Regions from separate parts of the Paenibacillus sp. JT22N1 genome, predicted to be linked through region 2. Evidence: predicted binding sites of a transcription regulator. Region 2 holds the regulator's gene; each other region holds the start of a gene.
The links. The regulator NrdR, encoded in region 2, represses ribonucleotide reductase genes. The targets are predictions, from matches to a motif close to AACACNATATATNGTGTT.
Positions count from the first base shown of each region.

Region 1: a site for NrdR is predicted at 6,940-6,957, ahead of AC58UU_RS02440 (adenosylcobalamin-dependent ribonucleoside-diphosphate reductase). Genes of this name have one in related genera too.
Region 3: a site for NrdR is predicted at 7,836-7,853, ahead of nrdI (class Ib ribonucleoside-diphosphate reductase assembly flavoprotein NrdI). Genes of this name have one in related genera too.

Region 1 covers NZ_JCAUAW010000001.1:519,911-529,775, reverse strand. The annotation lists gene AC58UU_RS02470 (phosphotransferase enzyme family protein) at 1-380, opposite strand, end outside; gene AC58UU_RS02465 (ABC transporter substrate-binding protein) at 377-1,300, opposite strand; gene AC58UU_RS02460 (ABC transporter substrate-binding protein) at 1,365-2,375, opposite strand; gene AC58UU_RS02455 (hypothetical protein) at 2,578-2,790, shown strand; gene AC58UU_RS02450 (hypothetical protein) at 3,125-3,298, shown strand; gene AC58UU_RS02445 (helix-turn-helix domain-containing protein) at 3,333-4,025, shown strand; gene AC58UU_RS02440 (adenosylcobalamin-dependent ribonucleoside-diphosphate reductase) at 4,241-6,865, opposite strand; gene dat (D-amino-acid transaminase) at 7,286-8,116, shown strand; gene AC58UU_RS02430 (lipoate--protein ligase family protein) at 8,218-9,057, opposite strand; gene AC58UU_RS02425 (DEAD/DEAH box helicase) at 9,775-9,865, shown strand, end outside.
Region 2 covers NZ_JCAUAW010000001.1:280,036-289,900, forward strand. The annotation lists gene AC58UU_RS01215 (MntP/YtaF family protein) at 5-748, shown strand; gene coaE (dephospho-CoA kinase) at 774-1,370, shown strand; gene AC58UU_RS01225 (lytic transglycosylase domain-containing protein) at 1,367-1,939, shown strand; gene AC58UU_RS01230 (alpha/beta-type small acid-soluble spore protein) at 2,046-2,270, opposite strand; gene nrdR (transcriptional regulator NrdR) at 2,379-2,858, shown strand; gene AC58UU_RS01240 (hypothetical protein) at 3,023-3,214, opposite strand; cyclic di-GMP riboswitch class I at 3,254-3,350, opposite strand; gene AC58UU_RS01245 (hypothetical protein) at 3,433-3,606, shown strand; gene htpG (molecular chaperone HtpG) at 3,656-5,536, opposite strand; gene AC58UU_RS01255 (TetR/AcrR family transcriptional regulator) at 5,667-6,257, opposite strand; gene AC58UU_RS01260 (alpha/beta fold hydrolase) at 6,303-7,379, opposite strand; gene AC58UU_RS01265 (MmcQ/YjbR family DNA-binding protein) at 7,538-7,897, opposite strand; gene AC58UU_RS01270 (NAD(P)H-binding protein) at 8,112-8,771, opposite strand; gene AC58UU_RS01275 (winged helix-turn-helix transcriptional regulator) at 8,785-9,141, opposite strand; gene AC58UU_RS01280 (MFS transporter) at 9,281-9,865, shown strand, end outside.
Region 3 covers NZ_JCAUAW010000004.1:297,081-306,945, reverse strand. The annotation lists gene AC58UU_RS10510 (spore germination protein) at 1-375, shown strand, start outside; gene AC58UU_RS10505 (GerAB/ArcD/ProY family transporter) at 395-1,507, shown strand; gene AC58UU_RS10500 (GerAB/ArcD/ProY family transporter) at 1,569-2,678, shown strand; gene AC58UU_RS10495 (Ger(x)C family spore germination protein) at 2,675-3,865, shown strand; gene AC58UU_RS10490 (hypothetical protein) at 3,862-4,083, shown strand; gene nrdF (class 1b ribonucleoside-diphosphate reductase subunit beta) at 4,125-5,111, opposite strand; gene nrdE (class 1b ribonucleoside-diphosphate reductase subunit alpha) at 5,134-7,218, opposite strand; gene nrdI (class Ib ribonucleoside-diphosphate reductase assembly flavoprotein NrdI) at 7,205-7,564, opposite strand; gene serC (3-phosphoserine/phosphohydroxythreonine transaminase) at 8,154-9,242, opposite strand; gene thpR (RNA 2',3'-cyclic phosphodiesterase) at 9,241-9,865, shown strand, end outside.

The DNA.
Region 1 (9,865 bases), 240 kb from region 2:
GCAAGCCGGTGCACCTCATACGTCCATTCGTCCATTTCGAAGGCCGTCTGACCCCCAATTCCGGCAAGAACATCGCTGACCGGAATCCCCTCATTCCGCAGATGCCTGATAAAACGATGCTCCTCCGTCAATCCAGATACATCCCGTACAGAATGATGGTGTCTCTTCACAAATAGACGCACTGTAGATGTAACAGCAATTGTGGCGCTGGAGAATGGACGCGGACTATGCCATATAAGAGTCGAAGCTTCCTCCAAGTCAGGATAAAAGCTGAGAAGGCGGTTAGCCTCCTCCAACGTAATCGGCGCCCAATCCGGCCGGACAAGCGTCGTTCCCATCCCGTGAACCTGCACCTCTGTCATGTTCGTTTGATCATTCATCTCATATCCCCCTGAGGCAGGAATTCATTCGTATAAGCGGTCTTCCAGCCGTCTCGGTCCTGCAAAATGCCATGGTTTGCTAGCCACTCTGAATAAGGAGCGAGCAGCTCGGTTCTTTGTACGCCCCAGACACCGTCATGCAGCCAAGTACTTGCAATAAGCGGCAGCGAGCGCTCAACGAGTTGAGCCGGGAAGTACGGAATAAAGCGTTCGAAGATTGGTGCGGCCTTGAGCGGGTCCGCGGCCAAAGTTCGATAGCCTCGTTCCGTAGCAGCCAAAAACGAACGTATAGTCTCAGGGTCCCGCCGAGTCTCCTCCTCCTGCGTTCCCAGCAGGTAGCTATGGTAAGGCGGCGCCCCGATCTCATCCACAGGCCATACGATTCGCTCCTCTTCCGGAACGGCGGTGTCCATCAGAATCTCCCATGCCCAGTAGCTGCCGAAAGTCGCATCCACTTCCCCGGCAGCAATCGCATCAGGACTCAGTTCCCGCGTGCCGCGGTCGACCACAATGATCCCATTCGGATCTCCGCCGTCGGCGTGAACCAGTTGTCGGATCATAGCAAGCCCCCGTGGGGTCGGATTCATGGCTACCCGCTTCCCGCTCAAGTCAGCCGGACGCCGAATTCCTGTACTTCGCACGGTCTGCACCGTCTCCATTCCCCTATGATTAATAGCGGCCACGCCAATGACGACGGGCAGCTTCTCTCTTTGCACCAGCAGTCGATTGCTAGGGAAGATACCGAAATCCGCATCCCCTGTTGCGAGATACGCGAGCGTGTCCCCCCGTCCGGGATCATACACCGTAAACTCCACATCAAGACCGGCATCCCGGTACCATCCCTGCTCACGCGCATAGTAGAATCCGGCTGCATTGGTCCAAGGGTAAAAGTATTCCAGCATTACCTTCACATTTTTCATCAGGTCAACATCCTTTTCGTTAGGGTCTGTTTTCTTCTGCACTGCTAGGTTGGTGAAGCTGTCCTCACTTAGGAAGCAATTCGTTCGTGAAGGCTTCCTCCACATTCAAATCCGACTGTATCAATCCCTTGCTCTTCAAAAACTGCGCATATCTACTCCATACTTCCGCCTTCATCTGCCCCCATGCCGGAGCGTCGGCGATATATTGGGCTGCCAAATATTTCTGGCTCTCCACTGCCAGATTCTTGTTAATCTCCGGCGCATGCCTCAGTAACAGCTCTGCACCTTCCTCCGGATGATCAATCGCGTAGCGATAGCCCTTTTCCGTTGCCTTCAGGAACTTGCGCACCTTGTCAGGCTGATTGGCAATTGTCTTGGTCCCCGCGATCAGAATTGGCGTGTAGTAATCGAGTGCCGGATCAAGCTCCCGAGCCGGAATATAGGTCAGATTTATGCCTTTGATTTTGGCCTCAATTCCAGTCCAGCCTTCAAAAATCCAGGCAAAGTCAACATTTTTCGTCGTAGCGGCGAAGAAATCGTCGTTACCAATATCCACATGCTTCAGCTTGCCGTAATCGGCCCCGTTCTTCTCCATGACAGCTCGAAGAATTGCTTCCTCCGAGGGAGAACCCCAGCCGCCGTAAAACTTGCCTTCGAAATCCTTCACACTCTTAATATTTTTGCTCTTGGGTGCAGCAAAGCCGGAGGTGTTGTGCTGAATAATGGTTGCGACTGCCTTGATCGGCAGGGGATCCTTCCCTGTTAACGCATAAGTCACATCCTCTTGGTAGCTGACGCCAAAGTCGCCTTTTCCTGCGGCAACCAAGGTGGACGTCGTTCCCTCGGAAGGTTGAACAATTTGAACATCCAGTCTTTCATCCTTGTAATAGCCCTTCTCCAAAGCAATATATAAGCCGGTGTGGTTCGTATTCGGAGTCCAGTCAAGTATGACTCTGGTTGGTTCCATACTATCTCTTCCCCCGTAGCCTTGCTTTCGATCATCGCTTCCGCACCCGGATAAAATCACTGCGGACACTACTCCAATACTCAACAAAATCAATAAGCTTCGTTTCATAATATGGATCATTCTCCTCCTGAAAACACTCTCTCGAAATTATATATTATAATTCCGATGCGTTTACTACGTTATTAAAATAATAACCCTACAGGTAACTGGAGGGTCAAGCATTTTATTTCCTTTTATGCGACTATTAAAGAGAGGTTGTGTTGGACCTCATTATTTCTGCATTAACGCTGCAGGCCTGGGAGGAAAGAACATGTATTATGCATTGATTGATTGGGACAATACGATACATCAGGGGTATACCATTTATGGATTAGCCGATCATCTGCTTGAGAGAAAGCTTGTCTCACAACAACTGCTTCACACCTTCAAGGAGTTGGAGAGCCTTTATCAGACAGACGCAATTTCATACGCTGCTTATACGGAGCGCACCTGCGAATCATTCGCCCAAGCTTTGGCCGGCTGAGTTTGATCCAACAAAAATGTGAAATTAATAAAAGCGATAAGACAACAATCGTTGAAACGATTGTTGTCTTATCGCTTTTATTAGGTTATAGAGAGGTCACAGAAAAGTATCAGGATCAGCATTAAATTCGTATCTATCTCATAATACTGCCCGTTAGCGGGGAAAAGGCAGCCTCTTGATCTCGGCTGCCTTCACTGGTGTTTTATTGAACTAAAGTTCCCCGTTAACATTCCTGTAGGTGTTAGTAGATTCAATTTGCAGAAAAACGGACGCCTCGTTAGGATGAGTATGTACTGGGTTGCAGCCCTCAGAACTCACCTTAGGAGGCGTTATTATGAAGTCTAGATTAATTAAAGTCCAAAATCAACGTGTTGAACGTATTTCCACTTCCACTCTTGTCATAGGCATCGACATTGCCAAGGAGAAGCACGCATTAATTTCCGAGGTATTGTCCTCACCAATCGCCCCATCATGTTTTCAAATGAGCATGCCGGCTTTGAGCATTTAAAAAACAGCATTCGTAAGTTACAAAAATGCACAGCATGAATGACGTCGTTGTGGGAATGGAGAGTACTGGCCACTACTGGTTCAATATCGCCAATTGGTTGGTGAAACAGGGTATTTCTGTTGTCCTTGTCAATCCAATGACTACCAAACGCAATAAGGAAAACAGAGATAACTCCCCTTCAAAGAATGACCCCAAGGACGCATTGGTCATTGCCGATGCAGTGAGTCGTGGGTTCTACACACCTTTCTCTCCAAAGGAAGAAGCTTTCCGCAAATTTCGACCATGCGGTAGAAAAGAAGGTATAGGTCTATATTGCTATATTTTCAGTAGAGTTGATAAAAAAATCGCATTACGGTCAATGCGGGAAGAAACTTTGCTAAATGTAAAAGATGCGGCTGCTCTACTCGGGACCAACGAGAATTTGACATCTGGCTGGATAAGAAAAGGATTTATTCCTCACGAAGTTTTAAATGGTAATATAAAAATTAAACATGAGTATATAATTGAATTTCAGAAAACATATATAACTCTTGTCGAAATTATTAAACTTACAAATAAGTTTGGCCAAAAGTTAGTAAAAGAATTAGCTTCTTATGGGGTAATTGCAAAGACAGGTCTTTCTATAGATGGTGGTACTGGATATTTGTATTTACGATCCGAGGTGTTACTTGTAATTCCTTGTAAAACTGAGCGTTTCTTATCAATAATTGAGGAAAGCTGTGAATGATGTTGTTAGGGCACTGATAGGACATAAACATACAAAAAAAAGACAGTGGAAATTGGATAATGGCCACTGTCTCTTTTTTAGTTTCCTGATGTATAATTATACATTTTTATGCATAATTGTTTTAATGAAACAAAAACTACAACAATTTTTGAAACATTTACAGTTATTTATGAAAAATAAATAACAAGAACCAGAGCTCCCGCCCTGGTTCAATCCTAATTACACCTGCTGTACCCGCAGTTGACGCAATTCTTACACCCTTCGCTGTTCACCAGCGAAGCGGATCCACACGACGGGCACAGGTCCTTCGGCACAGCGCTAGCCGCGCTACTGCTATGACCCGTGTGCCCTACTTCCACTACTTGTGCTGGCGCATCCAGCACTTCACTCGTCGCGGTCACGTAGTTCCGCGCGTCGTCTTGCTCGTTCATCACTTCGTCGTGCTGCTCGAGCGCTTTGGCAACCGCGTCCGCGATGGACTCTACGCGGTTGTTGCCGAAGCCAATGGCGCCGGAACCGCCAATGCCTTTCAAGTGCTTCACGAGCAGCTTCACTTTATCGCCGTGATCGCCATAACGCAGGAACAAGGAGCACACGCGGCCGAGTGCTTCGGACATTGCGAACACGTCGGAGCCTGCTTTTCCTACGTTGAGGAAGATTTCACTCGGCGTACCGTTCATATCATTAATCGTGATATACGCCATCCCGAATGGTGTATTCACTTTATACGTTGCGCCGCGTAGAATTTGCGGGCGGCGCTTATATTGTTTATCGAATACTTGCTCCGTCTTCGCATCCACATCTACAGCTAGTTTGCCTGATAGATTAGTAAAGCTATCTGCTTCTTTCACGGCTTCAGCGGCAACAGCCACTGGAGCTGCTTCTGCTTTCTTCTCTTCCTTTTTCTCAGCGCTTGTACTCAATACTTGCACATCACGGCTGCCATCACGGTAGATGGTTACACCCTTACAGCCTAGATCAAAAGCCAATTCATACAAACGTTTCGTTTCTTCCACGGTGAAGTCTGAAGGACAATTCGCTGTTTTGGAGATCGAGCTGTCTACCCATGTTTGAATCGCAGCTTGCGCACGGATATGATCTTCCGCAGTCAATGTCATGGAGGTTACGAAGTAGTCCGGCAGATCTTGACCCGGATTCGCATCTTTCCACTCCTGTGCGATCGGTACATATTGTTTATCAAAGCCAAGACGGCTTTGACGGAAATATTCAAAAGCAAAGTATGGTTCAATGCCCGTCGAAGTACCGACCATCGTCCCCGTACTTCCAGTAGGTGCTTGAGTAATTACTGTTACATTGCGCATGCCATTTTGCTTAATCGCTTCGCCAACTTCAGGGAATACTTTCGTCATGTTTTTCATAAAGCCGCTCTCAAGGAATTTATCTTCAATAAACTCTTTGAAAGACCCTTTTTCACCGGCAATTTCAGCCGATGCCAGATAAGCTTCTCTAGCCATAAAGCCATAGATTTTGTCCAAAAACACCAGAGATTCCGGACTTCCGTACCGAATTTTCAACTTAATCATCAGTTCAGCAAGACCCATAGTACCTAATCCTACGCGGCGCTCGCCTTGTTGGTTCGTCCGATTTTCTTCAAAATGATAGGGTGTCTTATCGATAACATTATCGAGAAAGCGAGTCGAATAACGAACCACTTTACCCAAATCTGCCCAATCCACATCATGATTATCAGCGTCATAAAACTTAGATAGATTAATAGCAGATAAGTTGCAAACGCCCCAAGCTGGAAGCCCCTGCTCCCCGCATGGATTCGTACAAATAATCGGATTGAAGTACCAACTGTTGGACATTTGGTTGTAGTATTCCAAGAATACGACACCCGGCTCAGCTGATTTCCAAGCAGATTCAATGATTGTATGCCAAACATCACGTGCTCGTACAGTACGATAAGGCTTGACGGCTTTACCTAGTTTTTTCCAAGCTTCTAAGTTGCCATCCCATTTATCATTGTAATCAGGATCCGTCGTATCCGGGAAAACAAGCTCCCACTCGAGATCTTCCTTAACGGCTTTCATAAATCCATTGCTTACACAAACGGATAAATTTGCATTCGTAATTTGACCCATCGTTGACTTCACAGTGATGAAATCCTCAAGATCAGGGTGCCAGTCGTTAATCATGAGCATAAGTGCTCCGCGACGGCTGCCTCCTTGTTCAATTAAGCCTGTTGTATAGCTAAACAGACCTCCCCAAGAAACAGCACCGCTGGATGATCCATTAACACCTTTCACAACGGAACGGCGTGGACGAAGCGAAGACAGATTGATACCGACTCCACCGCCGCGAGACATAATTTCCGTCATTTCCGAGAGTGTGCTCATAATTCCGCCTCGGCTATCGTGTGGAGACGGGATAACATAGCAGTTAAATAGGGTCAGTTCATCACTTGCGTCGGCACCAGCAGCAATACGTCCACCTGGTACAAGCTTCCAATCATCAAGAATATATCTGAATTTATCTGTCCATTCTTTACGTTTCTCAGGGGTTGCCTCTACGGATGCCATTGCACCTGCCAAGCGGTCCCACATTTCTTCCGGTGTCTTCTCAATATTTAAAGTGAGCTTTTCAACTGCGGATTCAACAGTCTCACCGCTCCGTGTTTTTACTTTAACGGTATCGCCAACACGACTCACAATTTCGCCAACTTCTTTGGCTGGGAATTTGGGGTCATCCTTCGTCAAAACGAGAACAGTATCCCCCACCTTGGCGAAACTCGTATCTGCATTTTTGAGTGCATAACGATCCAAAAATATTTTCTCGCTTAAACCATCCAACCTCTTATTCGACTCTACAATCCCCATGCATAAGTCCCTCCCAATAAGCTACAGATTCAGCTACAACTAAAATTAAAGTTACTTTATGAAGTTTATGTAAAATTACAATATGTGGTGTGCGAAATTCATTATACCTCACTATATATTGATCTTCTAATAACTAAAGAACCAAATTTCGCTATTAAGACAACCCGTAATCATATTAGCTAATCCTTACTTACTAATTCTCTCTTTTTCGCTCCCAGAATAACCAAATATAATCATCCAACCAAGCAAGATGAGATAGGTCATGCAGCTCGTTTTGACGATCGTTAATTCCTCTGCTAACCTATTACTTAGGATAACACATTTCATTTCTTTTTAGAACATTTGTTCGTTTTTTTTGAAAAGTCTGGATAATTTTTCAATGCTAGTTTTCATAAGAAGATGCTTAAGGAGATGTTGGATATGTATTTCTTTAAAAATGAATTCGTCAACAAGAAGGACGTTCTTCTTTCACCAGATGATCGTGGGTACTATTTTGGAGATGGGATATATGAAGTATTCCGAGTATATAATGGGAAAATTTACGAGCAAGCTGCTCACATGCAGAGACTCCAAAGAACCGCAAGTGAAGTGCGGATAGAACTACCTTTTACTATTGAAAAAATGGGTCATATTCTCACGCAGCTTATTGAAAAGAATGGTCTCAATGAAGGCACTGTTTATATGCAAATCACCAGGGGCGAAGCTCCACGGGCACATCCCTTCCCCGCTCAAGTCGAACCCATTCTGCTAGCCTACTGCACAGAGGTTCGCAGACCCATTAATACGATACATAATGGCATTAACGCAATCACGTTGGAGGATATCCGCTGGCTGAGATGTGATCTCAAAACGCTCAATCTTCTCCCAAATGTCATGGCCAAACAAGCAGCACTCGATCACGGGGTGCAAGAAGTCGTGCTGCACCGAAATGGCACTGTCACAGAATGCAGCGCCTCTAACTTGATGATGATCAAAGATGGCGTGCTTTACACGCACCCAGCTAACCATTTGATTCTTCATGGTATTACTCGGGCTGTCGTTTTGAGACTAGCTCACTCACGAAATATCACAGTTAAAGAAGAACCCTTTACGACGGAGCAGCTTCTGTTGGCTGATGAAGCTTTTATCACAGGAACCACCGTGGAAATTACACCAATCTTACAGATTGATGGCAAAGCAATTGGAACCGGCGTGCCAGGTCCGATTACTCGCAGTCTACAGAGTGAGTTTGAACGTACTTTTGCACAATAATGTTTGAATAAATATATGATGTCCCAAATGCCTAAACAAAAAAAGCACGATCCTTTCTTAGAAAGGTCCGTGCTTTTTTGCGCTTTCGCGCGCTCTTTCACTTAACGACGCAAATTCCATTCATCCGTACCATATTTCTCACGCACAAGACGATCAGAAAGCTCAATTTCATAAGGTGTCAACGATTCCTCAACAAGCTCCACGCCAAGCCCCAGAGCGATCTCACGACGAAATGCTTCCTCCACCTGACTGAGTGTTACCGCATCTTTCCCTTGCGCCCGAAGCAGCTCATTAATCGCCACAGCTTTCTTCAAAAAGCTTTGTTTCATTCGATCCGCAACCTTCTCATTTGAGAAACACAGCATCCGAAATAGCTGATCGGTATCCATGTCGAGCAGGATGGAGCCGTGCTGCAGCACAACATTTTTTTGCCGAACCTGTGCACTGCCGGCGACTTTACGTCCCTCAACAACCAGCTCATACCATGAGGGGGAATCGAAGCAGGCCGCTGATCCAGCGGATGCGTACTTCTCCTTCTCCTCATCACTCGCGAGCTGCACCATTTCTGCGCCCAGCCCAAACGCCCGAAATCCTTGCAAAAGCCCTTCGCTCAGCACGCGATAGGCTTCTGTCACATTACGCGGAATGCCTGGATAATCCTCGGCAACGATAATGCTATACGTCAGTTCCTTATCGTGCAGCACAGCTCTCCCACCGGTTGGACGCCGTACGAAGCCAATTCCCTCCCTTGCTACCGCTTCCTGATCGACTTCCGATGCCTTTTGGAAATAGCCGATCGACAGCGTTGCCGGATTCCATCCGTAGAAACGCACCGTTGGAGGAACGATTCCTTCACTGTGAGCGGTCAATATTGCTTCATCTAATGCCATATTTTCAGCAGGAGAACGATCTCCTGTATGTATAAATCGCCATGTCGTCATCTCATTCTGCACCCTTTCCCACTTTGCTATCCGAAGACAACCTATATCATATCATAAAATCGTACATACTTACGATGTTAGTATCGGTGGAGAGCCGCTGCTGTTTGCTAATGATATCCGAAACAAGCACATAATACTCCTAATGCATAAAGCTAGCTACTCTGAGTAATCAAATCTCCACACGGGGAGCTACAATTAGACGTTTTTACGGTAGCGTTATGAATGTCATGGACTTCTGTCTACTTATAAGTAGATGCAAAATGTGCAGCATATCATCATCCATGTTCACTTATTTAGTAATTATCATGCATTTTGTGCAGCAAATATCCGAGTTCCAGCGCAAAAAGAGCAGTAATTGCCAGATTAACTGCACTTTTTGCAGCATTTCTTCCAAATACGCTGCTACAGGCTGAATTTGATGTGCTTTTTACATCATTTCAAGTTTCGCGCCACTTGGTGGACTTTTATCTGCGATACAGTTCACATCAACTTCCAAGGAAAAGTTATGAAAGCGCCTCTTCTGGACATACTAACACGTATTCGACGTAAAACTGATGAGCTTGGAGCTATTTTCCGGCTCTGACACCCAGTATTGTTTCATTCTCAATTATCTAACGAAAACTCAGCTCATGCTTACGAAGACAGTTTTGCTACGCAAAACTCAGCACACGCTTACGAAGTTAGTTTTCTAACGAAAACTCTTAGGAGGGCACATCGATGCGTCAACATGAACAGCAAGAGAACATTCGCCCCATTCATAATCAGCTTGATATGCACTTTGAGAGGGACTGGTTTACTGAGCTGGATA
Region 2 (9,865 bases):
TATTATGCTTCCTGTAGTTTCACTACTTATTCTTGCTTTCGCAGTTTCTTTGGACGGCTTCGGCGTCGGTGTGATGTATGGATTACGTAAAATACGAATTCCGCTCCTATCCATTGGGATTATATCGCTTTGGTCTGGTATCATTATCTACAGCTCGATGCAGATCGGTGTACTGATGTCGTCCTTCATGTCTCCCTTGGTAGCTAAGCGTATCGGTGCTCTCATCTTGATTGGGATTGGCATCTGGGCATTAGCTCAAACGAGACAACAAAAGCCTCAAGAGCATCAGGAACGAGGGGGAGTCGCATCTTTAGATCAAGCATCGATAAGCGGTGTTCTTCCTTCACAAGAGGGTAAGCATCCTGGTTCTGGAGAGATTCTCGCGTTTGATACTTTGCAGCGAACGAAGGAAATACTGAATATCGAGCTGAAACGCTTCGGACTTGTTATTCAAATTTTGCGAACACCATCCATTGCAGACGTTGACAAATCGGGTAATATTTCGGCTTCAGAGGCTACACTGCTTGGTTTGGCGCTATCATTGGATGCGTTCGGTGCAGGCATTGGCGCAGCATTAATCGGTTTCGTTCCACTGTTAACGGCTACCGTCATTTCGATATCAAGTGGTTCATTTATTGCATTAGGTTTGCGGTTTGGTTTACGGTATGCGGAGATGAATTGGATGAAGAAACTATCTGTACTTCCGGGATGTGTACTCATTATTATGGGTCTTTTGAAAATGTTGTAGCACGCAAACGAGGAGAGATTTGCCCATGAATATCGGGTTAACAGGAGGAATCGCTTGCGGCAAAAGCACGGTTAGCGCCATGCTGGTTAGCCGCGGCGCCCTATTAGTAGATGCGGATACCATAGCCCGCGATGTCGTCGAGCCCGGCAGCCCTGTTCTTGAACAGGTTGCTGCACATTTTGGACAAGCCGTTCTTCAGGCTGACGGCTCACTTCATCGCAAGAAGCTTGGCGAGATCATTTTTGGTAATACCGAGGCACGCAAGCAGCTGGAAAGTATTCTGCATCCGCCAATTCGTGCACAAATACGTGAACAGATGGAAGCCTATGAACGGCAATTTCCAGACAAGCTTGTTGTGGTCGACGTCCCGTTATTAATCGAATCTAATTTATCTTTCATGTTTCAAGAAGTTATGGTTGTTTATGTACCACGTCCAGTCCAGTTGGAGCGGCTTATAGAGCGAGATGGACTGGCGGAAAGTGCGGCGAATAATCGCATTGATGCTCAGATGTCCATTGAGGAGAAACGTAAATTCGCGGATGTTGTCATTGACAACAGTGGTACATGGGAAGAAACTAACGCTGAAGTGGAGCGGTTTTGGCTAGAGAAGGGGCTTTCATGACCTTTTTACGTAAAAAAAGAGTTTTTGCCCTGCTTCTTATCTTTTTTGTCTTGGTTCTCTTTATGAATAGTGATTTTATCGGAAGAAAGCTGTACCCGATCTACTTTGAGCAGGAAATTAGGCAGAGCGCGGCGAAACACAATATAGATCCATTTTTAATTGCTGCGATTATTAAGGTTGAGACGAATTACAAATATCATTTGGAGTCAAGAAAAGGCGCATTAGGCCTTATGCAGCTTATGCCAGACACAGCAGAGTGGATTGTAGAATCTACGAATTTAGGGCCTCATGTGCAGGAAGATTTATTAAAAGTGGACGTAAATATTAATCTTGGTTCTTGGTATTTGAGCTGGCTAAAGAAGCATTATAATGGTAATTTAATTTATGCGATTGCGGCTTATAATGCAGGTCAAGGGAATGTGAATAAATGGAAGCAAAATGACATTTGGGATGGTTCAGAAGAGCATATTAATCAAATTCCATTCGGAGAAACACGTCATTATGTACAGCGGGTGCTCTATTATTACGAAAAATACACGAAGCTTTATTCTCAGCAATGGGGTAAATAAGGATTAGGTTGCCTCTTCAAAAACAAAGAAGCATTGGACTAGCTCCTTTTGGGGGCTTAGAGTCCAATACTTCCTGTTTTTGAGCTTCAGTAGCTAGGATTCAAGATTACTTGAATTGACCAGCCAAGGATTGCTCAGCGATTTGTACCAGTCGACGAGTGATGTTACCACCAATAGAACCAGCATCACGAGTAGCCATATTGCCCATATATCCATCTTGAGGGATGGCGATACCTAGCTCTTGAGCTACTTCGTATTTCAACTGATCCAACGCTGCGTTAGCTTGAGGAACGACTAATGTATTGCTGCTGCGGGATTGTCCTGCGCCCATGTCTGTTCACCTCCTTGTCGTTTGGTAATAGTATTGTGTGCATATCTCTCAAGTTCATGACATGTAACATATGGTAATAGATCAAAGAAGAGAAAGGAGAGATAGCGAATGAAGTGTCCGTTCTGTGACTATTCCGGTACGAAAGTTCTTGATTCACGTTCAGCCAATGAAAACAAATCAATTCGTCGTCGTCGTGAATGTGAGAAATGCGCGAGAAGATTCACCACATTTGAGATGGTGGAAGAAACGCCGTTAATCGTGATTAAGAAAGATGGAAGTAGGGAAGAATTTAGTCGAGAGAAAATATTAAGGGGCTTGATTCGAGCTTGTGAGAAGCGCCCGGTATCGATGGAGAGGCTTGAGATGATGGTATCTGAAGTGGAAATGCAGCTTCGCACCACAGCTCATGCTGAAGTGGATAGTTTAAGCATTGGCGAAATCGTCATGGAACAGCTGTACCCCGTCGATGAAGTGGCGTACATTCGCTTTGCCTCCGTATACCGACAGTTTAAGGACATTAATATGTTCCTGAAGGAGTTAACGCAAATATTGGGAAAGCATGACACCGGACTTCTCCGGGATAAATAATAACTAAATATGACAAAAAATAAGAAAAAGACAGCGGGATTCCCGTTGTCTTTTCTCATTTTTTCCCATGATATCAACAATCGTGCGATTAAAATTTATTTGAAAAAAGTAAATCTTTAGACATCAACCGACTGTATTTTTGTATGCTTTCGTGCATAATTCCTTTATTGAGTGCGTTTGTCCAGTTCACTTCTGAGAAAATGAATAAACCGAATAGCTTCATCTTGGGTTAAAACGTTGTTATCAAACTTAAAGGAGAACATGTCCAAAAGATCATTTTCTGGAAGGTGCAAGTTATCAATCAATTGCTGTACATCCAAACTCATTTTACCATCCACCGTAATTTTTCCCATCATTTTTTTTTCCTCCTAGTCTTTCTACATGAATCGGACGGAGGCGGTAGCTGGCTGACATTTTGGACATTCATCGAATGCCATTTTAGTCCCTTTAGCTTTGCGTCGCCACTTTTCAGTGGTTTTGCCTTTATCGACCGATTTATGTTTGTAAGAAAACTATATCATATTTACGGATTGAGTTTCCATTAATTACATTATTCGAAGGATGGTTGAAGCATATGTCCGTCAAGTCCAATCAAATTCCAAGCATTTCTTATGAATTAGATATCGTAAAAGTTGCTAGCTCTCTCGGAATTGATCAAGATCGCTTATTGGCTTATGTGTATGCAAACTCGGATTCGAAGAAACAATATGAGGTAAAGGAAACCTTTCCCGACTATAAGAGTGGTTGATCCTATAAAAAAAGCACTACAACGTAATAGTTGTAGTGCTTTAATCATATTAAACCATGATTTTGCAGATATCGTTCGTGAATTCAACCGGATCTTGAAGAGGCAATCCTTCAATTAAGAGCGCTTGATTGTAGAGCAGGGCCGTATAAAGATTCAGCTTCTCTTTGTCTTTGTCAAAAGCGTCTTTTAAGGAAGCGAATACTTCGTGATTGACGTTGATTTCCAATACCTTCTCAGCCTTCACGTTAGGATTATTCGGCATCGCATTTAAGATTTTTTCCATTTCGATCGTCACATCGCCGTCTGTCGATAAGCACACAGGGTGCTTTTTAAGACGCTTGGATGCTTTTACATTTGTAACCTTGCCTAACAACAAGTCTTTCATATAATCGAAAAGCTCTTTGTTGTCATTTTTTTCAGCATCGGTTTCCGTTTGGTTGTCATCCACTTCAATACCAAGATCGCCGCTTGAAACGGATTTAAATTCTTTTTCTTTGTAGGTCATGATCATTTTAATCGCGAATTCATCGATATCATCAGTGAAATACAAAATTTCATAGCCTTTATCTGTGACGAGCTCTGTTTGTGGAAGCTTATCGATTCTTTCCATCGATTCTCCAGAAGCGTAGTAAATGTACTTCTGATCTTCCGGCATTCTTGCCACGTATTCGTCCAACGTAACCAGCTTTTTCTCCTTGGAGGAGTGGAACATCAATAGATCCTGCAGGACGTCCTTATGGCTTCCGTAATCGCTGTAGACACCGAATTTGAGCTGTCGGCCGAAGGATTTGTAGAATTGCTCATATTTCTCTCTTTCGTCCTTCAGCAGGCTTTGCAGCTGGCCTTTGATCTTGCTTGAAATGTTTTTGGCAATCAGCTTCAATTGACGGTCATGCTGCAGCATTTCTCTGGAAATATTGAGCGATAGGCTTTCTGAATCAACCATACCTTTAACGAAGCTGAAATAGTCAGGAAGCAGGTCCGCACATTTGTTCATGATCAATACGCCATTGGCGTAGAGCTCCAAGCCCTTTTCATACTCTTTGGAATAAAAGTCAAAAGGAATATTTTCAGGGATAAAGAGGATAGCTTGATAGACCACAGCGCCATCTGCGCTAACGTGAATATGTTTGAGCGGCTTGTCGAAGCCGTAATGTTTCTCGTGATAGAACTTCTCGTAATCTTCCGGAGTCAATTCACTTTTGTTTTTTCTCCAGATGGGAACCATGCTGTTGACATGCTGCTCTTCTTGGTAATCCTCGAAGTCGCTTTCGCTGCCTTCTTTCAGCCTTTTTCCGGTAATGTCCATTTTAATAGGGTAACGAATGAAATCGGAGTACTTTTTAATAATCGCTTTTAAACGATACTCGTCTAAAAACTCATCGAAGTTCTCATCTTCCGTATTATCCTTAATTTTCAGGATGATCTCCGTGCCTACTGCGTCTTTCTCCGCCGTTTCGATCGTGTAGCCATCAGCGCCTGTGGACTCCCACTTGTAAGCAACATCGCTGCCTAAAGCTCTGCTAATTACGGTTACGACATCAGCAACCATAAACGCTGAATAGAAGCCAACACCGAACTGGCCGATGATATTGTGACCGTCTTTTGCTTCATTTTCTTTTTTGAAGGCCAAAGATCCGCTCTTCGCAATGATCCCCAGGTTATTCTCCAAATCTTCCTTCGTCATACCAATACCAGTATCACGCAGTGTGAGTGTGCGATTCGTTTTGTCGGCAATGACTTTAATGAAATAACTATCTTTGTCAAAAACCAACGTGTCATCGGTTAAAGCTTTGTAGTAAATTTTGTCGATAGCATCGCTGGCATTGGAGATAAGCTCTCTTAGAAATATCTCTCTTTGCGTATAAATCGAATTGATCATCATTTCCAATAAGCGTTTGGATTCAGCTTGAAACTGTTTCTTTTCCAATGGGAGATCTCCTTTCAAATATGTAGAAATTAGTCAGAGATGATTATTAGCACTCTCAGTCTTCGAGTGCCATCCCTATCTTTATAACATTCCTCTTTTTCAATGTCAATTGGTATGGCAAAGAGGAGCTTTATTTCGTAATAATCCGCATAAGAATATCCACGCTTGGAAACCCATATTCTTCATATTCTTGTTCTTGCATAATCAGACTATTGATGATGTTAAAATACCATGATAACAGTTCCCGGGGATCACCTTCAGAGAATTCTCCAGCTTGCTGCCCTTTGATAAAAATAGGGACTAGCTGATCAATAAGAACTTTCGGGGAATGCTGTTCAAGGGCTTGCTTAACCTCTTCGGGTACATCATCCGTTTTTCGTGCTTGTTGAATAAGCATGAAAGCATGCTTATTGTCTTCATCCAACATTCCTTGAGTCAACGCTTTAATTTGTTCCACGGGAGTGCCAGGTATTTGAGCAATGTAAGCAATTTCCTTGCCTGCTTCTTCCATAAGTTCTTGAACGAGAGAAGTGAATAGCGAGTCCTTGGAGCTATAGTAACGGTAGAAGAGGCCTTGACTGATGCCAGCTTCTGCCGCGATCATGCTCATTTTAGTTCCTGCGATTCCATGGTGGGCAAATACGGTAAGAGCGGCTTTCTTAATTTGTTCTCTGCGATCATCACGAATCTGAGTCAATTGTTGTTCATTTAATGGGGACAATGGTCGTCAATCTCCGATCTGCATAATGTCATTTCATTAAACCTATTATATAGGCTTCTCAAGTTGAAGTGAAACATCATCCTTCTTGCTTGCCGAGTCTATAAGCGGACTAATCCTCCTCCTAAGTTCATCTAGAAATTGCTCTGACCGAGCAAAAGCAGCGAGATGGCCAGCATTATGCATAAGAACCATTTCTTTGTGAGGAGCTCTAATATCATCGAAATAGGCTTGGGCTAGTGCAGTTGGTGTTATGGCGTCAGTATCACCTTGGAAGATGAAGAATGGTATGTCAAATTCCAACCCGAGGTTGCGGACGTCAAAGGCCATGAGTTCATCAAAAAGTAAGTCCAAGGAGAAGTTCATGCCTTTGAAAATATCTATAATATCACGTACGGTGTGGCCCGGCGACGACAGAATAGCAGGCAGCATGATGTCCATAATCATATTAGGAACCGTAGTAATAGATTTAATGATCCACTTGTTCCTTTCATCGAAGTCCTTGCGGCTCCACTTCGAGGAATCGGGACCAATTCTCTCGATCGCCAGCAAGCCCTTAATGTTCCCCGCAGCGCGAAGTCCTTCCAGTGTCATCTGATACGACAGATGATCCGGATCTGGGCCGACGTTCTGATCAGTCCCGACATAGGCATGGAAGAGGTCTGGTCGGCGCTTAACCATCATGACACCTATACAGCTACCTACAGAGCTGCCAACAAGAATAATTTTTTCTTGATTGAGATACTTGCATAGGAATTCGGCAACCTCGAGCCCATCACGTGCGAGGCTGTCAAAAGTAATTTCTCCACTCCCATTCACACCATTCCTGCGGAATGTCTTACCTGCACCGCGCTGGTCCCATTGGACGACGGTAAAGTGCTTCTCCCATGAACGCAGCAATGGAGTGAAGACGGTATAAGTTGATGCGGGACCGCCATGTATGAAGAACAGGACGGGCTTACTGCGATCTTCGCCGCGAATGGTGATCCATTGATCAATGCCGCCAATTTGAACGAATCGTTCCTGGGCGATGCCATTTGGCGCATGGAAGATAAGCCTCTTAGCATTTTTACGCTGATTTGGCTTTCTTAGGAGCAGATCCCAAACTAAATGTTTTTTATTCATTCGTGCACCTCGCTCTTTATTTTTAAATGAACAATTCATTCATCGATAAATCATATGTGTAGCTTAAATCATTTTCAATTCGCAGTCAATAGGCTATTGACTATGCAAACAATAAAAAACGCTTGGGAACCCAAGCGTTAAGCAGCTGTTTATGTAAGTTAATCTTGTTTTAACTCTTGCTCTTTTTCATTAAAAGCTTTAACGACTTTCTTAGGGGCTACAAGGCTCCAAGCCAGCGTAAGCATATTACGACATTCCTCAGGATCGACACGATCCATTCGAATAATCATGAACGCTAAGTTTTGGAAGCTGTCTGGTAACTGATAAACATCAGGATCCATCGCGGTATAAGCCGCTCGATCCTCTTTGGTCGTTTTAATCACGAGTGAGACACCATCAGGTTGGATAACCGCATAAATTTTGCTGCGTATACGAAAGGAAGGTTTTTCCCAATGGTCATGTTCTTCCGTTTCAGGTAAAGACAGCACGTTGCTTCTAATTTCATCAGCGGTAATCATGATCTTCTCCTCTCGTGATCATATTTGAAATTTAACAACGAAAGGGGCTGTCCCGAAAGGATATATATTCACTTAGGGGCACAATTCCAAGGGAAAGTCACCCGGCCGCTAGTTTAGCGGAACGTCGATTCTTTATTTTGGGAAATCTACGCTAGAAATCGAATGAGAGGAACGACAGCTCCACGTTTATGTGATATTCATCTTTGCCAATTTCTCAAATGAGATTGATATCACGGCCCTCAATGATTGATTTTGGATAACCTTGCTTGGCAATTTTGATCATTGCGCGTCCGATCTTTTCTGAAGTCGTAATCGAATTCGGGAACCATTTTTCTAACAAAGGGTAGAGAGGTTTCGATATGGTGTAAATGCTCTGGTACAGTTTAGTCTTGGACTTGACGCCGTGCAATGGAAGAATACCTCCTGGACGGAACATGTAAGCCGCCTTAAAAGGAAGTTTAAGCAAATCATTCTCCGTTTTTCCCTTCACCCGTGCCCACATACTGCGGCCATTTTCCGTACTATCGGTTCCCATTCCTGTTACATAGAAGAACGACATGTTAGGGTTCAATCTTACTAATGTCTCAGCAACATGCATGGTAATATCATAGGTTATTGCCCGATAGCGGTCTTCGCTCATACCCGCGGAAGAGACACCAAGGCAGAAAAAACAAGCATCGAAGCCCGACAGTTTATGCTCAATGTCAGTTAGATCCAGAAGATTAGCTTGTACCTGTTCATGCAATTTGGAATGATTCTGACCGGTGGTGTTTCTACCTACGGCTAGCACGCTATGAACTTGAGGATCGAGAAGGCATTCCCGCAGCACGCTCTGTCCAACCATGCCCGTAGCTCCGAAAAGAAGGACGTTCAATCTATCACACCTTTCACTTCAATTGTATCGAATTTGGGTTAATGTTATTGCTTTCCCATCTCTTGGCCCATTTATCCATTTCTTTGAGAGCAGTCTGAAAATCAATTCCTTTTTCCGTCAATGAATATTCTACCATGATGGGTACAGTAGGAGTTACTTGACGTAGAACAATCCCGTTCTGCTCTAAATGCCGCAGCACATCCGTTAAGGATTGTGTCTTCACGATCACTAAATCTCTATGAAGCTGTTTAAATCGTTTCGTGCCTTTAGATAGCTCCGCGATCACAAGGAACGCCCATTTCGCACCAAGTATGGTCAATACGGAACAGATGTTAGAGAAGTCATGCACTTCTTCTTGTGGAGGTTCCATGTGTCTTCACCTTCTTACTTATAGTTAGTTAGTCAAAATACTTGGATAATGTCCAAATACTTTGCCTTCTTACATTATTTTCGTAACCTTATTATACTTCAATAAAACGATCAAGGAATAGAAGAAAGGAATGAATCGAATGAATCGACTGTCTATCTACATCCTTGCCCTAGGGGTATTTCTAACGGCGACCTCCGAGCTCGTTGTTGCCGGAATCCTTCATGTCATCGCTGAAGATTTAAACATTTCTATCGCTCTTGCGGGGCAGCTAATTACAGCCTATTCTCTAGCGTTTGCGATTGGAACCCCCATTGTGGTGTCACTTACTTCACGGATGGGGCGCAGGAAAGTGCTGCTAGGCTCACTGGCTGTATTTATCTTGGGTTGCCTGGCTTCTTTTGGGAGTTCAGAGATTTCGGTCTTAATGGTTTCTCGTATTATTCTTGGGGTAAGCGCAGGCGTTTATCTTGTCGTAGTGTTTGGAGCGGTCGCCAAATTAGTGCCTGCTGAGAAACTCGGAAGTGCGATCGGCACAATCGTTCTTGGGTTTAGCAGCGCTATGATCTTAGGGGTCCCGATTGGAATTGCCATTACCAACTGGTGGAGTTGGCAAGCCATTTTCATTATTCTAGGCTTATTCAGCCTGGTCATTACATTCGTAATCTTCCGCCTTCTTCCAGAGATCGAGGGGGATGCACCGGTTCCATTCAAGCAACAATTTAAA
Region 3 (9,865 bases), on a different contig from region 2:
GCTGGACTTGTCTCTGCGCCAATGGTCATCATCGTTGCCATCACGGGCATCTCTTCCTTTATGATTCCACGCTACATTGCCGGAATTGCTATTCGGTTGCTGCGCTTTCCGTTGATCTTTCTCGCAGGGACGTTGGGCCTGCTTGGCATTATGATGGGGATCATAGCCATTGTTCTCCATTTGTGCAGCTTGCGCTCGTTCGGTGTTCCTTACTTGGCCACTATCGGAACTCCGAAGATGGGCGAACTGAAAGACGTTTTGATCAGAGCTCCATGGTGGATGATGGATAAGCGTCCGCACTTTACGGGAGATTACAACGAGTACCGCCAGTCGCCTGGTCAAAAACCGGGACCTGATCGAAGTGATGAGGCATAATCCAGAGTGGGGGTGAACGTTGTTGTTGGATAAAGGGAAAATTTCAGCCTTTCAATTGGGACTTATGATGTATCCGACTGTACTGGCCACAGGCTTTCTTGCGTTGCCGACCATCACAGCCCAATATGCCAAAAATGATCTTTGGCTAACGAGTATTTTCGCCTCTATTTTGGGCTTTATTTCGGTTTATATCGCGACCCGGTTGCACGAGCTCTATCCGAAGATGACCGTTATCCAATACAGTGAACGCATACTCGGGAAAATCCCTGGAAAACTCGTTGGTTTTGTTTTCTTCGTTTTTACTCTACATTCAACCGGAATTATTTCTCGTCAGTATGCCGACTTTGTTAAGGGCAACTTTCTGTTCAAATCCCCAATCTTGTTGGTTATTTCCTCCATAATCCTACTCACTGCATTTGCCGTACGCGGCGGGGTGGAAATATTGGCAAGAAGCGCAGTTATTTTTACACCTATCTTCATACTTCCTATTTTCATTCTTTTGGTTCTAATCCCCGATATGGACGTTAAAAACTTCTTCCCCATCCTGAGTCATGGGATAATCCCCGTGATCAAGGGATCCGCCGCGCCGATGGGCTGGGTAAGTGAATTTTTTATCATGACCTTTTTTCTGCCCTACTTGGCAGATCCAGAAAAAGGAAGGAAATGGGGTTTTATTTCACTCAGCGCCATTACATTGAGTATGATTTATGTCAACCTGCTTATCTTATTTTTGCTGGGACCGGACGTAGGCAACAAAACCTATCCCGTTTTTGTCGCTTTCCGTTATATCAGCGTCGGCAATATTTTCGAAAATATGGAAGCCTTACTCTTGGCCATGTGGGTCGTCGGAAACTTCATTAAAATCGGGGTATTTTACTATGCTGCCGTACTCTCATTCGGGCAATGGCTGAATCTGTCGGAATATCGTCCTTATGTCTTTCCTCTTGGAATTTTCATAGTAGCGTTAAGCATGTGGGATTTACCGAGCTTCACTAGGTTAGCATTTTTTATAACGTACTTTGATACATTCTATTTACTGTCGGTTCTGCTGCTTATCCCCCTGCTATTACTGATTGTGGCCTTATTACGTAAAGGAAAATCGATTGGAGAAGGAGATAATCAGCCATTCTGATATCGATCATTAGAAGAACAATAAGCACATAGATTGAAAACTAACCAAAGTGTGGTGAACGATGATGTTGGAGAAAGGAAAAATTTCTGCCTTTCAATTGGGGATCATGATGTATCCGAATGTGTCAGCTACTGCCTTTATTTCCCTGCCAACCATTACGGCCCAATATACCAAAAACGATCTTTGGATGTCGTACATTTTGGCAGCTTTGATGGGCTTGATTCCCATTTATTTGGCTACCAGGTTGCACGAGCTATTTCCTAAGATGACCTTTATCCAATACATCGAACATATTATTGGAAAAATACCCGGGAAAATCTTGGGAATGGTTTACGTTCTGTATTTTGTGCATGTCGGTGGAGTGGCTAGTCGACAGTATGCCGAATTCGTTACGGGCAGTTTTCTGTTTAAGACGCCAATTTTGTTAATTATTTCCTCCATAATCCTGCTTTCCGCTTTTGCCGTACGCGGCGGAGTGGAGCTGTTGGCAAGGAGTGCTGTCATTGTCACTCCTCTTTTTATTTTGCCTTTTTTTTTTCTTTTGCTTCTAATCCCCGATCTGGATGTTAAGAACATGTTCCCCATCTTTAGCCATGGAATTACGCCTATTGTCAAAGGAACATTCCAAGTGTATGCCGCGGTAAGCGATATGTTTATGATGGCATTCTTCCTGCCCTACTTTACGGATTCGGAAAAAGGGAGGAAGTGGGGACTAATTTCGCTCTGTACTGTCATGTTGAGTATAACTTATATTGGGCTAATCACCTTATTTTTGCTTGGGCCAGACACCAGCAACAAAATTAATCCCGTCTTGACGCTCTTCCGCTATATTAGTATTAGCAATTTCTTCGAAAATTTGGAGGTCTTGCTTCTGGCGATGTGGGTACTTGGGAACTTTGTAAGAATTAGCATACTTTACTATGCGGCTGTCCTTTCATTTGGACAATGCTTTCAATTATCGGATTATCGTCCTGCTGTCTTTCCTCTCGGAATTCTTATTGTTGTTTTCAGTATATGGGCCGTACCTAATTATTCGATATTAGGATTTATGGCAAAGACTTTACCTCCTTTCTATAAACCGTTACTCATGACGCTCATCCCTTTGTGTTTGTTCATTGCTGCCGTTTTGCGTAAAAGAAAAATGATTGGTGGAGGAGAGCCGTCTCCATGAAAGTATGCATAAAGTCATTAATCCTGATCCTTCTTATTAGCTTGCTTGGTGGTTGCTGGGATCGTACAGAACTCAATGATTTGGCGCTTATAACCGCGTTAGCGTTCGACAAAGCGGAGAATAACCAGGTTAAAGTGACCGTACAAATCGTCATCCCTCAGGGCCAGGGCGGCGTGGGGATGATGGGTGGCAGTAGTGGCGGTGCGGCAAAAAAGACAACCGTGCGAACAGAAGAACAAGGATTCGATACGGCTGACGCTCTGTCCAAGCTTCAACGGAAAATCCCCCGGAAACTGTTTTGGGGACAATGCAAAATATTTATTTTTAGCGATTCGCTTGCAAAGAAAGGTATTCGGGAACAATTTGATTTTTTGGTTCGTCATCCCCAACCGAGAGAAAGAGCTTTTATGTTTATCAGCAAAGGCCAAGCGGCGGATGCGCTCGAATTATTTCCTCCAATCGAACGTTCCTCGGCGGAAGTACTGCGGAAGTTAACCGAATTGCAAATTGGAATCCGTGTGACCATTGAACAATTGAGCATCATGTTAAAAGGAGATTCCCAAACGGCCGCTCTCCCACTTATTCATATTCTCCCGAGAAATAAATCAGCAGAACCATTCCAAACCATTCCTTACATCTTCGGGACCGCAGTCTTCAAAAAAGACAAGATGGTTGGGGAAATTTCAGAAAAAGTAACTCGGGGTGTGTTGTGGATTAAAAATGAAATTAAAGAATACACAGTTACTTATGAGGCTGGTGAGGCGGAAGGGCTCGTATCCTTAAAACCAGTTAAAGCAAATGTAAGGATGATTCCGAAAATCGAAGGGGAAAAATGGATGATGACCCTAAAAGTGCAGACGGAAGGAGATATCGTACAAAATAATACCCTGATGAATCCTATGAATCCGGACTTGTTAAGTATTATGAACAAGGCATTCGCGAATGACGTGAGAGAACGCATCCAGCTAGCGCTTCAAGAGGTTCAGGAGCGGTTAAAGGTAGACATACTTGGCTTTGCCACCGAATTTCACAGGAAGTACCCTAAGCAATGGGAGAAAAATAAAGACAATTGGGAAGAGTTGTTTCCCAAGGTTGAAGTGAAGCTTGAAATTAAATCGCAGATCCTCAGACCCGGACTTATTAACTCGCCAGGGGGGATGCCTAAAGAAGAGGTAATTGAAAAATGAGATGGAGTTTTTTCAGCGGAGTTACGATCGCCGTACTACTGATCTGTTGGTTTGAATGGCCGAAACTTAAACAAAAGCCGAAACGGGATAAAGCCGTCTTTGTGTCGCTGATTCTCCTCGTTTGGCTATTGTCCATGTTGGATCTGCCCCAAACACCGGGTCCAACAACGCTCCTACAGTTCATCTTTAAACCATTTAAGGGTCTTCTTGAACAATGAGCAAAAAACCTGACGAAAACCGTCAGGTTCTTTATGTATGTTCAATCCCCAAAAAGGAAATCATCATCCGTCAACGCTTCAACGTGAATCGTGCGGACATAACCATTCCCTTTTTTCGAGAAAAAGTCATGCTGCTTCGTCTTCGTGCTCAGACCGTTAAGAACAATCGGATTAATATCCTCTTCTTCGAAAATTGGATCTACGCCAAGGTTCATGAACGCTTTATTCGCATTGTAGCGTAAGAAAGCTTTCACTTCTTCTGCCAAGCCCAAAGTTCCATAGAGACTTTCTGTATAGCTTTCCTCATTGGCATGAAGTTCCTTCAGCAAGGCACACAATGTCTCATACGCCTCATCCTGCTCAGCAGGGCTTAACTCCGCATAAACCTCTTGTGCCAATACACCGATATACAGACCATGAATACTCTCATCGCGTAAAATCAAATCGATGATTTCGCCACTGCTCGTCATTTTACCCTGCCCGGCCAAGTAAAGCGGATAATAGAAGCCGCTATAGAACAAGTAGCTCTCCAGCAAGACAGATGCTGCCATAGCCAAGTATAGCTCTTTAGGTGTTCCAATGTTTTCGTAGAAATGGGAAATCTTGTTTGCTTTGAACTGCAAGTAAGGATTGCGTTCAACCCATAGGAACAGCTCATTGATTTCTTCCGTTGTAGACAACGTGGTGAAAATACTGCTGTAGGACTTCGCATGTATTTGTTCCATCATACCCATGAAGCTTAGCACAGCTTTGCGCTGGAGCCCATCGACATGCTCAAGAATCTTCGGCATGCCAACGCCGCCTTGCATGGTATCGAGCAGCGTAAGGCCACCGAGTACTTTCATGTAAAGTTCACGTTCTGCACCGCTTAACGTGATCCATGACATTTTATCATCAGATAGTGGGATTTCCTCATCTGTCCAGAACTGCATAATATTTTGATTCCAGAAAGTGATCGTAAAATCATCATCGGGACGATTCCAATTCACAGCTTTCCTGGCATTATTTAGGGTAGTGGCCGTACTCATTTATATTCAATCCCCTTCCAAATTACACCGAGCAGCTGACGCATTCCTCAACGGATAGCTGATTCGTTCGCGTGTAGTAGAGCGATTTAAGTCCTTTGTGTGCCGCATAGAGGTATAGTTTAGCAAGTTGTCTAGTCGAAACATCGCTATTTACATGTAAAATGGTTGAAATCCCTTGATCCACATGTGTTTGAATTTCAGCAATAAGATCAAGAATCTTAAACTGATCCATTTGATAAGCAGATTTATAGTAAAAGAAATTATCGCGTGCCATGAAAGGCATCGGATAGTACGTTGTTGAGTTCGCATAAGTTCGAGTCTCGATAGGTTCAACAATCGGCATGACACTCGAAGTTGCATTTTGAATATAGGAAATACTTTGTGTTGGAGCAACGGCCAATCGGTATGCATGATAAAGACCATTGGTTTTTACATCTTCTTTTAACTTAGCCCAGTCGCTTGGTGATGGAATCGGCATTCCCTCAAACAAGGACTTCACTTTATCCGTAAGCGGACGGTAATCCGTCTCCGTGTATCGGTTGAAATAGGCGCCATTCGCATATTCGGATAGCTCAAAGCCTTCAAAGGTTTGCCCCGACGATTTGGCAATTTCCATACTTTTTTCAATCGAATAATAGTTCATAGCCATGAAGAACGTGCGGACGAAATCTTTGGCTTCATCACTCTCATAACTAATTTTATTCTTAGACAAGTAGCCATGAAGATTCATAACACCGAGTCCAACAGAGTGCAGCTCACGGTTTGCTTTGGCAACTCCCGGCGCATTGCAGATCGTCGTCATATCACTAACTGAAGTCAATGCAATCATGCCCTCGTGAACGGTTTCGCGCAGTTTCTTACGATCCATTACGTTTGCAATGTTCATGGAAGCGAGGTTACAGCTGATATCTCTAAGAATAAGATCATCTTGGCCGTAATCGTTGATTTCCGAAGTTTCTTGCAGTTGGAAAATCTCTGTACAGAGATTAGACATTTTAATCGTACCGATACCTTTCAGGGCATGATCCTTGTTGGCATTCGTACGGTTCATCATATATGGATAACCGGATTCCAGTTGGGTAGTCGCAATTTTAACTAGCATGTCACGTGCACTCATGACAACCTTTTTCTTCACTTTCGGATTGGCCAGCAGTTCATCGTACATCTCATCGAGATCGATATCATCCAAATGCTTACCATAGGCTTGCAGTACCGTGTAAGGAGCAAATACATGCAGCGGTTTGTTCTCTTCAGCCAACTTGTAAAACTTGTTCGGTACAATGAGACCGATGGATAGTGTCTTCAAACGAGATTTCTCATCCGCATTAATTTTCTTACTATCTAGGAACTCCATAACGTCCCAGCCGAAAATGTTGTAGTAAGCAGCTCCTGAACCCTTGCGCTGACCCATTTGATCTGCATAGGAGAAAGCATCCTCCATGAGCTTAAGAACCGGCATAATTCCTTTTGCGGCGTTTTCCACACCTTTAATCGTTTCACCGCGACCACGAAGCTTGGACAAGTTCACGGCTACGCCACCGCCAATTTTGGAAAGCTGCATGCAGGTAGCTAGCACGTAGTTAATAGAATTAAGAGAATCGTCCATCTCCAGCAGGAAGCAAGATACCATTTCGCCTCGGCGGCTCTTTCCTGCATTAAGGAACGTCGGTGTCGCTGGTTGCAAGCGTTGTTCCATCATCGAGACAGCAAGAACACGCGCTGTTTCTACGTTCCCACGTCCCAAGTACAAAGCAACAATAGCAACGCGATCCGGGAAATGTTCCAGGTATAAGGACTTGTCATCACTGCGTAAAGCGTAATCCGTATAAAATTTTGAAGCTGCCATGTAGGAGGCGAACTCGAATTGATTATCGTGGGCCACTTGATAAACATCGTTAACTTCATCTTGCGTATATTTCTCATATACGTTCTCGTAATAGTTTTGATCGATCATATAACGAACTTTAGAAGAAGTATCGGGGAAAGTGAGGCTTTTACTGTGGACTTCCTTCATAAAAACTTCAACAGCTTCTTTATCCTTTTCTAGTTGAAAAAAGCCATCCGCTCCGCGTTGCATCAATAAATTATTCAGCTCAATGTGCCGCAATTGCATGTACCCCCTGAACAAATCGTTCTACGTCATTTTTGGTGCCGGATAACTCAAACTTGGTTAACACAGGCACATCGTACTGCTGTGAGATCGTATCTGCGCTTTTGGCAAATCCGTCTCCCCAGTTGCGGTTACCACTTGCTGCTACTCCGATAAGACGAGAGGCATTGCTTTCTAGGAAAGAAGCTACCTTCGGAGGAACTTGACCAAAACCGGTTGTATAGGTAACGAGCACGAAAGGCTCGTCCATCTTCATCGCTTCCTCAATTTGAATCGCTGGCATTTTGAGCTTAGCAATAAATCGGCGAACATTTCCCGTCTTCGAATCGTAAGCAATCAGCATGGGTTTCCGTCTCCTAACACTCTCTTATTCACTATCTAGTACCGCTTATGTAAGTAACCCTATATGTAGTAAACAAATGAATCATTCCGTGCAATCCAAGGTGGAATTCGCCATCGCCTTTCGACAAAATATGCGAATTTCAGAAATACGCATCCTAGGAAAAAGGCGTCAATCATGCGGTTTATAACGGAATTTGATCCTATTTTTTCACAAATTCTAGCAGTTGTGTGTTTCGCTTTTTTTACGATATCTAGTTGATAGATTCAAATTTATATCAATATATTGTGTTTGTCAACGAGCAAAAAGGCACTTTTTGACTAGCAAAATACGTAAACCTAGACAGGGCGTGGCTCGGAAGGCTTTGAAAATATTTTTTCAATTTTGACTTGATTTTTTGAATTTGTCGAATACAAGATTAGGGCTTTCAGCTCACTAGATATTGATCCATTCCATTCCAAATATAGGCTCATTAAGCCGTCTCAGAGTCCGTCTAAGGTCGTTAATAGCGAGGATGCCACATTCCTACCCAGAAACAAAAAAAGCTATTCACACGCACACGAGGGTGCCGTGAATAGCTTGATCTTATTTCTTAACCGTTGCGTTTTTGGAAATCACTCATAAATTCAGCGAGCGCTTTGCATGATGCATAAGGAACAGCATTATACGTAGATGCTCTCAAACCGCCTACACTGCGATGACCCTTCAACCCAACAAATCCGTTATGCTCGGTTTCCTTGATGAACTTCTTCTCCAACTCTTCATCATGCAAACGGAACGTGATGTTCATCGCGGAACGACTGCCCGCATCAACAGGTCCACGGTAGAAACCACCGCTTTGATCGATTGCGCTATAAATTAGACCTGATTTCTCAAGGTTATTTTTCTGAATGACAGCTAGTCCACCTTGTTCCTGTATCCATTTCAATACTAGGTTCATCATGTAGATTGAATACACTGGTGGTGTATTGTACAGAGAATTGTTTTTGCTATGGATTTCGTAGCGAAGCATAGTTGGAATCGCTTTAGGCAGATCTTGTAATAAATCTTCCTTAACAATAACCACAGTTACACCAGAAGGACCTAGATTCTTTTGCGCTCCTGCATAGATCATGCCAAATTTCGAAACATCAACAGGACGGCTCAAGATATCGCTGGACATGTCCCCGATTAACGGTACATTCCCTGTCTCCGGAAAGCTCTGGAACTGAGCGCCTTCAATTGTTTCATTCGAAGTCAGATGCAGATAAGCGGAATCCGGATGAATCTTGATTTCACTCAAGTCCGGAATTTTCATAAATTTCTGTTCTTTCGAGCTTGCTGCGATGGCAACTTCTCCGAACAAGCCTGCTTCCTGAATAGCTTTCTCCGCCCATGCACCTGTAAGCACATAGCTGCCTACTTTACCTGGCTTTAGAAAATTAAGCGGAATCATGGCGAATTGTGTACTTGCGCCACCTTGCAGAAACTGCACTTGGTACCCATCAGGGATGCTGAAAATTTGTTTCAACAGTTGCTGCGTTTCATTATGTACTTGCTCGAACTCCGCGCTGCGGTGAGAAATTTCCATGATGGACATGCCGATGCCTTTAAATTCGACAAGCTCCTCTTGTGCTTTCTGCAGTACTTCGAGCGGTAATGCCGCAGGCCCTGCGTTAAAGTTATAAGCCCTATTTCCCATGAATGACCACACCTTTGCTTTTTTGTATTATCGCTATGATAGCAATATTCTCTTCATGCATCAAGTAAAACCTCAGTTGGCAATGCTAGGAGAAGTACGAAGAAGTGAACAGATTTGGATACAAAAGGAGCCTAATTTACTTATGACATTGCTTGATACAATAGGAGAAAGTTCTACAAACGCTGCGAATTCTGAAAACTCCAACACCTTAAGTTCTACGAACACCTTAAGTTCCACGAACGCACAAAGTTCCACGAACGCCTCAAGTTCCACAAATGCACAAAGTTCCACAACCACTTCAAGCTCCACAAACGCCTCCGAGATGTATCGGCTGTTCGTGGGCATTCAGCTCCCGCAAGACGTCCAGCGGGTGCTAGACATATGGAAAGACAGCATCCAAAAGGTGCTGCCTTTCCATAAATGGACGCATCCGCAGGACGTCCACGTCACGTTAAGCTTCCTCGGCGACGCATCCGCCGAGACAGCCGAAGCACTGGCGGCCGACCTGCGCCAGCTTGCTGCAGCTGTGCTGCCGCTGACCCTGCACGCCGAAGACCTCGGCGTGTTCGGACCTCCGGCGGCGCCGTCGATCCTTTGGGCGGGCCTCGCCGGCGACCTAGACG